Linked DNA regions of Labilibaculum antarcticum. The protein of the gene in region 1 interacts with the protein of each later gene in a pairwise test. Links are inferred from orthologs where the notes say so. Each region holds a gene or a part of one and is shown in the gene's direction. Other genes may lie near its edges. The genes, in order: tpiA and pepT.

The links.
Region 2: the proteins of tpiA (region 1) and pepT interact in binary tests that used the Escherichia coli proteins (3 or more experiments, as listed by UniProt). The link is inferred for Labilibaculum antarcticum from one-to-one orthologs.

Annotation. Positions count from the first base shown.
Region 1 is NZ_AP018042.1:198,990-202,328, forward strand. Bases 325-3,324 are described here. They hold tpiA (triose-phosphate isomerase), read left to right. Parts: upstream 325-1,446; coding sequence 1,447-2,202; downstream 2,203-3,324. Other genes in these bases: ALGA_RS00710 (BT_3928 family protein), read left to right, coding at 325-1,450; prmA (50S ribosomal protein L11 methyltransferase), read left to right, coding at 2,305-3,147; ALGA_RS00725 (hypothetical protein), read left to right, coding at 3,277-3,324. In the rest of the region: ALGA_RS00705 (DUF1599 domain-containing protein), read left to right, coding at 1-180; more of ALGA_RS00710, read left to right, coding at 197-324; more of ALGA_RS00725, read left to right, coding at 3,325-3,339. UniProt on the Escherichia coli protein: Involved in the gluconeogenesis. Catalyzes stereospecifically the conversion of dihydroxyacetone phosphate (DHAP) to D-glyceraldehyde-3-phosphate (G3P).
Region 2 is NZ_AP018042.1:873,909-877,165, reverse strand. Bases 91-3,008 are described here. They hold pepT (peptidase T), read left to right. Parts: upstream 91-895; coding sequence 896-2,122; downstream 2,123-3,008. Other genes in these bases: ALGA_RS03160 (YhdH/YhfP family quinone oxidoreductase), read left to right, coding at 2,793-3,008; ALGA_RS03165 (winged helix-turn-helix transcriptional regulator), read right to left, coding at 2,338-2,655; ALGA_RS03175 (hypothetical protein), read left to right, coding at 91-755. Also shown: more of ALGA_RS03175, read left to right, coding at 72-90; more of ALGA_RS03160, read left to right, coding at 3,009-3,257. UniProt on the Escherichia coli protein: Cleaves the N-terminal amino acid of tripeptides.

The DNA of each region.
Region 1 (3,339 bases):
TGGCGAAGTATGCGGGTTAGTTCGTATACCGATTTAATCTTGATGAAAATTAACCGAACCAAACAAATTGAAGATCTGCAAGGAAAAACATTAATATCAGAAGGTATTGATGCCAACTATTTCGATATGATTAATTACGCTGTTTTTGGTCTAATTAAAATTGAATTCGAGAACGCCTAATAAGATTCATCATATTATGAGAATATTACAATTCGTAAGTCGTATTTTTGTGGGGCTGATTTTTATCTTCTCCGGATTTGTAAAAGCGGTTGATCCAATGGGTTCAACCTTCAAATTCACAGATTATTTTCTGGCCTTTGGCTTGGATGGATTAAAGGAGATTGCCTTTCCTTTGGCAATTCTTTTATCTACTCTTGAATTTACGCTGGGGATGGCTTTGATATTCAACAGCAGAAAAAACATTACTGCCTGGCTTGCGCTCCTATTCATGATTTTCTTCACCCCTCTAACCTTTATTCTGGCGCTTACCAACCCGGTGACTGACTGTGGCTGTTTTGGAGACGCCTTGATTCTTAGCAATTGGGAAACCTTTGGGAAAAACATCATCATACTTGCGTTCACATTAGTGATCTTTTTCAGGAGAAAAAAAGATGATAATCAGCATCCTGTTTGGGAGCAGAACCTGCTAATTGGTTTCGCCCTTTGTATTTCCGTTTGGATCTCAAACTATTCGTATGGTCATTTGCCATTAATTGATTTCAGACCCTATCATATTGGTGCTAATATTAGTGATGGAATGAAAATTCCCGACGGAGCACCTGCCAGTGAATACCGAAGTATTCTAAAATATGAAAAAGATGGCGTGGTAAAAGAGTTCGACGAAACGAATTATCCTTGGCAGGACACAACATGGAAATATGTTGATTCTGAACAAATAAAAATAAAAGAAGGATATACTCCTCCTATTCACGATTTTTCGATTTCGAATGATATTGATGGAGATATAACCAATATGGTTTTGAACAATGAAGGATACTCATTTTTGTTGATTTCAAAAAACATTTCAGAAATTGATGATGAAACAGCAAGCAAAATAAACGACTTGGCTATTTATTCTTTGAATAACAACATTCAGTTTATTGGCTTAACATCATCGGGAAATAGAGAAATTGAAGCATTTAAATCATCACACGAACTTCCTTTTGACTTTTACAATACAGATGAAATTCAGTTAAAAACAATTATCCGGTCAAATCCGGGATTGGTTTTTATTAGAAAGGGAACTATTCTTGACAAATGGCATTTTAGAGATTTTCCTGAAGCAAAGCAACTTCAAGGCGATCTTGCAGCCTACTCTATTACAAAACATCAAACACTAAATATCATTCTATTTATTATTAGTATTACATCAACGTTGCTATTGCTTCTTGTTCTTTTCAGTCTGATTAGAATTCGATTTGCAGGGGCAAAAAACAGATTACGATTATGAGAAAGAAAATTGTTGCAGGAAACTGGAAAATGAACAATACACTTGAAGAAGGTGTTGTGTTGGCGGGACAAATCAATGATTTAGTTGAAAAAACTGAGCTTAATGGAGTCGATGTTGTAATTGGCACTCCTTTTATCCACTTAACAGAAGTAAACAAAATTGTTAGTGATAAAATTGGTGTTGCTGCACAAAACTGTGCAGACGAGGTTAGCGGAGCCTACACGGGAGAAATTTCAGCTTCGATGATTAAATCAACAGGAAGCAAATATGTTATTCTTGGTCATTCGGAACGCAGAGAATACTATGGCGAAACTAGCGAGAAGTTAGTTAAAAAAGTAGCTCTAAGTCTTGCAAACGGCCTAACTCCAATTTTCTGTTTTGGTGAAGTTCTTGGAGAACGTCAATCAGAAAAACATTTTGATGTTGTTAAAACTCAGATTGCTGAAGGATTATTCAACTTATCAGCTGAAGAATTTGGAAAAATTGTTTTGGCTTACGAACCAGTTTGGGCTATTGGAACAGGCGTAACAGCTTCCTCTGCTCAAGCACAAGAAATGCATGCATTTATCCGTAAGACTGTAGCTGCTCAATACGGTCAGGAAGTTGCAGACAATACATCTATCCTTTACGGAGGAAGCTGTAAGCCATCTAATGCGAAAGAATTATTCGAAAATGCTGATGTAGACGGAGGTTTAATTGGTGGAGCTTCTCTTAACGCTGAAGATTTCATGGGAATTATTACCGCTTTTTAATAGCGTAAACATATATGATTAAAGCCGATACAGTAGTATCGGCTTTTGTTTTTTGATAAGGATTAAATTAACTTGTACCCTCAAAATAGTAAGACCAAAACAATGGATTATATTGAACTGAAATGCCAGATTCAACCTTTCTCGGAAGAAATTGCCGAAATAGTAATTGCCGAGCTGGGAGAATTGGATTACGAGAGTTTTACACAAAATGAAGATGCTGTTGAAGCATACATACAGGCTCCTCTGTTCGATATGGATGCAGTGAACCAACTTAGTCTTAATCATTTACCCAATGCTCCTTTTAAATTGAGCTATTCGCACAAAACAATTGAATCTCAAGATTGGAATGCACTTTGGGAATCCAATTTTAGTCCCGTGATCATCTCCGATCAAGTGGTGATAAGAGCTTCTTTTCACACCGACACACCAAAAGTTCCTTACGATATTGTGATCGATCCAAAAATGTCATTTGGAACAGGACACCACTCTACAACTTCACTAATGGTTCAAACCATTCTTGAATTAAATTTAGAAGGAAAAACGGTCTTAGATATGGGATGTGGAACTAGCTTACTGGCAATTTTAGCATCAAAACGAAATGCTTCAAAAGTAGATGCTATCGACATTGACGAATGGCCTTATACAAACTCATTGGAAAACATCAAAAACAACAAGGCTGAAAACGTATCCATTTTTCTTGGTGATGCAGCTTTATTAGATGGGAAAAAATACGATGTTGTTTTGGCCAACATCAACCGAAATATCTTGCTTAATGATATGCATCATTACGTTGCATGTCTTCCTAAAAATGGCAATTTGATCATGAGTGGATTCTATACTGAAGATTTAAAGTACATTAAAGAGGAAGCTGAAAAAAACAACTTGGAATACATCAGCCATAAAGTTGATTTGAATTGGGTTGCCGTTCGCTTCACAAAAAAATAAAACAATTTACAATTGCCGGTTCTCGTAATTTCTGAAACAGAATACAGAACTGGCAATTTACTTTCCTGATCCAAGCAAATTTGTTAAATTGCCTTTGCAAAAAAATCTACACATGAAACTTCATTTACAATGAATAAGCTTCTCTTCTCTTTTATCCTGTTTTTTGGAATCGCAATTTCAAGTAATTCAGTC
Region 2 (3,257 bases), 670 kb from region 1 along the record:
ATCAAACAGTCATCAGTTTTCTGATGGCTGTTTTTTTGTATATTTACTTTTCATATTTAAACAAACAATCAATGAATATATTAAATACAAAAGCCGCAATTCTAGCAACAATTATGGACAAAGCTTCTTTAAAGCAAGTTGTTTGTAAAAACACCAAGGAAATATTTGAAGATTTACGAAAGGTGGTTCAGAGCTTAATCGCTGAGTATAATAATGAATTGGGAGAGGTTGATGAAAATGTTTTATTGTCTTTTGAAGACAAAGGAGAATTCGAATATCAAATTAAGATTGCATCTGATATTTTAGTATTTAGTTTGCATACCAATGTATTTCAGTTTAATAGAGATCATAATGTATGGAAGCAATCTTACGTGAAAACAAATCCTGATAATGCTTACTCGGGCATTATTAATGTTTATAATTTTTTAGCAGATTCTTTTAAATACACTCGTTATGAGGATTTAGGTTATTTGGTTGCCCGTATTTTCATTAATCGTGAGAAACATTATATTGTTGAAGGGAAAAGACAATTGGGCTTACTGCAAACCGATTTATCGCTTTCTACTGCCGATCATGATAATTTGCGTAATATTGTTGAAACAGCTATTAATTACTCCTTAAATTTCGATTTATTGGTTCCTCCATACGATACTGTGAAAATTATGTCGGTAGGTCAAATGTTCGAAAAAATTGAGAATGCAAGAATTCCAACAGGAAAACGATTGGGTTTTCAATTTAAATCTGATGATATTTAAATGAGTTTTAGTTCTGAAATTGCAGATAAGAAACTCCCAGCCAAATTCATTTTATAGTATCATTTTAGTAATATTGCAACGTTTCACCACATAGGTTTGTGAAGTGTTTATTTATGCATCAATTAAATACAAAACTAGATATGAGTACCTTAATAGATAAGTTTATACAATACGTAAAGTTTAATACCGAATCGGATACAGAAACAGGATTAACTCCCAGTACTCCAGGTCAGATGATTTTGGCTGAAGAATTGACCAAGCAATTGGAAGAAATGGGATTGGAGAATGTCAGTCTTGATGAGAATGGATATGTTATGGCTGTGCTTCCATCCAATTTGGATCATAAAGTACCTACGGTTGGTTTTGTAGCTCATATGGATACCAGTCCTGATTTTTCGGGAAAACATGTGAAGCCTCAGTTTTGGGAGAATTATGATGGTAATGATATTCTTTTGAATAAGGAACAGAACATTGTAATGAAAGTGGTTGATTTTCCAGAGCTAAAACAATACAAAGGTCAAACGATAATTACCACCGATGGAACTACTCTTTTAGGATCAGATGATAAAGCCGGTGTTGCCGAAATCATGACTGCAATTGAATATTTATCCAATCATCCGGAAATAAAACACGGTGCTGTTCATATTGGCTTTACACCTGATGAGGAAATTGGAAAAGGAGCTGATTTCTTTAATGTGAAGAAATTTGGAGCTGATTTTGCCTACACGCTTGATGGTGGTGAAATTGGAGAGTTGCAGTATGAGAATTTCAATGCTGCATTTGCAAAAATTAGCTTTAAGGGTCGCAATGTTCATCCAGGAATGGCAAAAGACAAAATGATTAACTCGATGTTGATTGCCAATGAGTTTTTGACTCGTTTACCAAAAGACGAAGTGCCTGAAAAAACGGAAGGATATGAGGGATTCTATCATCTGATTTCGATGTCGGGAAGTGTGGAGAATTCGAATCTTCAATACATTATTCGTGATTTTGACATGGATAAGTATGAGGAGAGGAAACAATTTGTACAATCTCTTTGCGATGAATTCTGTGAGAAATATGGAGAGGGAAGTGTAAGCCTTGAAATAACCAATCAGTATTACAACATGCGCGAAAAAATTGTGCCGGTAAAATACATTGTAGATATTGCTGAGGAGGCAATGAAACAAGTTGGAGTTGAGCCAATGATTATCCCAATTCGTGGCGGAACCGATGGAAGTCGCTTATCCTATATGGGTTTGCCTTGTCCGAATATTTTTGCTGGAGGTCATAACTTTCACGGAAGATTCGAATACGTTCCCGTAGAATCGATGGAAAAATCGGTAGAGGTGATTCTAAAAATTGTAGAACTGATTTCCAAGCAATAATTCAGTCATCATATAAAAATAAAGGCAATCGGTTGATTGCCTTTTTTTATTTGGTGATTATAGGTATAATATCGATTTGATAAATTAGTAGGCTACATTTTGCCGCGTGGTTTTGGTCAACTCTGGTCGCCGAGAGCATTTTGCCAATAGAAATTCCAGTTTGCCAGCAAATTTTAGATTAAAATTAACTAAAATCGATTGTGTAAATTAATGGGTTATTCTTCCGTTAATCTTTCAAAAATCCGACCACCTAGAAACATGGCTTTTAAAATCGGATGAATCTCTTTTCCCAAATCGGTAAGGCTGTATTCAACCTTAGGCGGAACTTCAGGATAAAGCTTACGGATCACCAAACCATCTTCTTCTAATTCTTTTAGATTTTTACTGAGCATTCGATCGCTGATATCTGGTAACAGTTTCACTAATTCATTGTATCGTTTGGTACCCTGCATCAAATGCAAAATGATGGTTGCTTTTCGCTTTCCCTTAACGTAATTGATGAATGTATCGATGGGACAATCTCCTTTTTTCAAAATAAAAAAGTTTTTTACGTGTTGATAATCAGTAATTCCGAACAAAATGTTAGTAGCCAACCAAAGTGTAAGTTCTTGATTCTTAACTAAAAAGCTTGTAGCTTCGTTGCAAGATAAGAATTAAATTAGGATAAGATATGGATACTAAAGCAGAATTTAAAGCACTTCGTATTTACGAAGAAGATGGAAAATTTATTAGAAGAATTGAAAAACGGAAAATCGAAGATCTTCCGGAAGGAGATGTAATTGTGAAAGTGAAGTATTCTTCTTTGAATTTTAAAGATGCACTTTCGGTTACCGGAAACAAGGGAGTAACAAGAAAATACCCTCATACACCAGGTATTGATGCTGCCGGAGTTGTGGAGCATTCGGAAAGTGATAAATTTAAAGTGGGCGACCAAGTGATTGTGACCAGCTACGATTTGGGCATGAATAGCGATGGTGGTTTTGCTGAATACATTCGAGTGCCGGAAGCATGGGTAGTTGCCTTGCCAAAGGATTTGAGTTTGAGACAAGCCATGATTTACGGTACTGCCGGATTTACTGCAGCCTTATCGGTATATAGATTGCTTGCAGCCGGACAAACTCCAGAGATGGGGCCA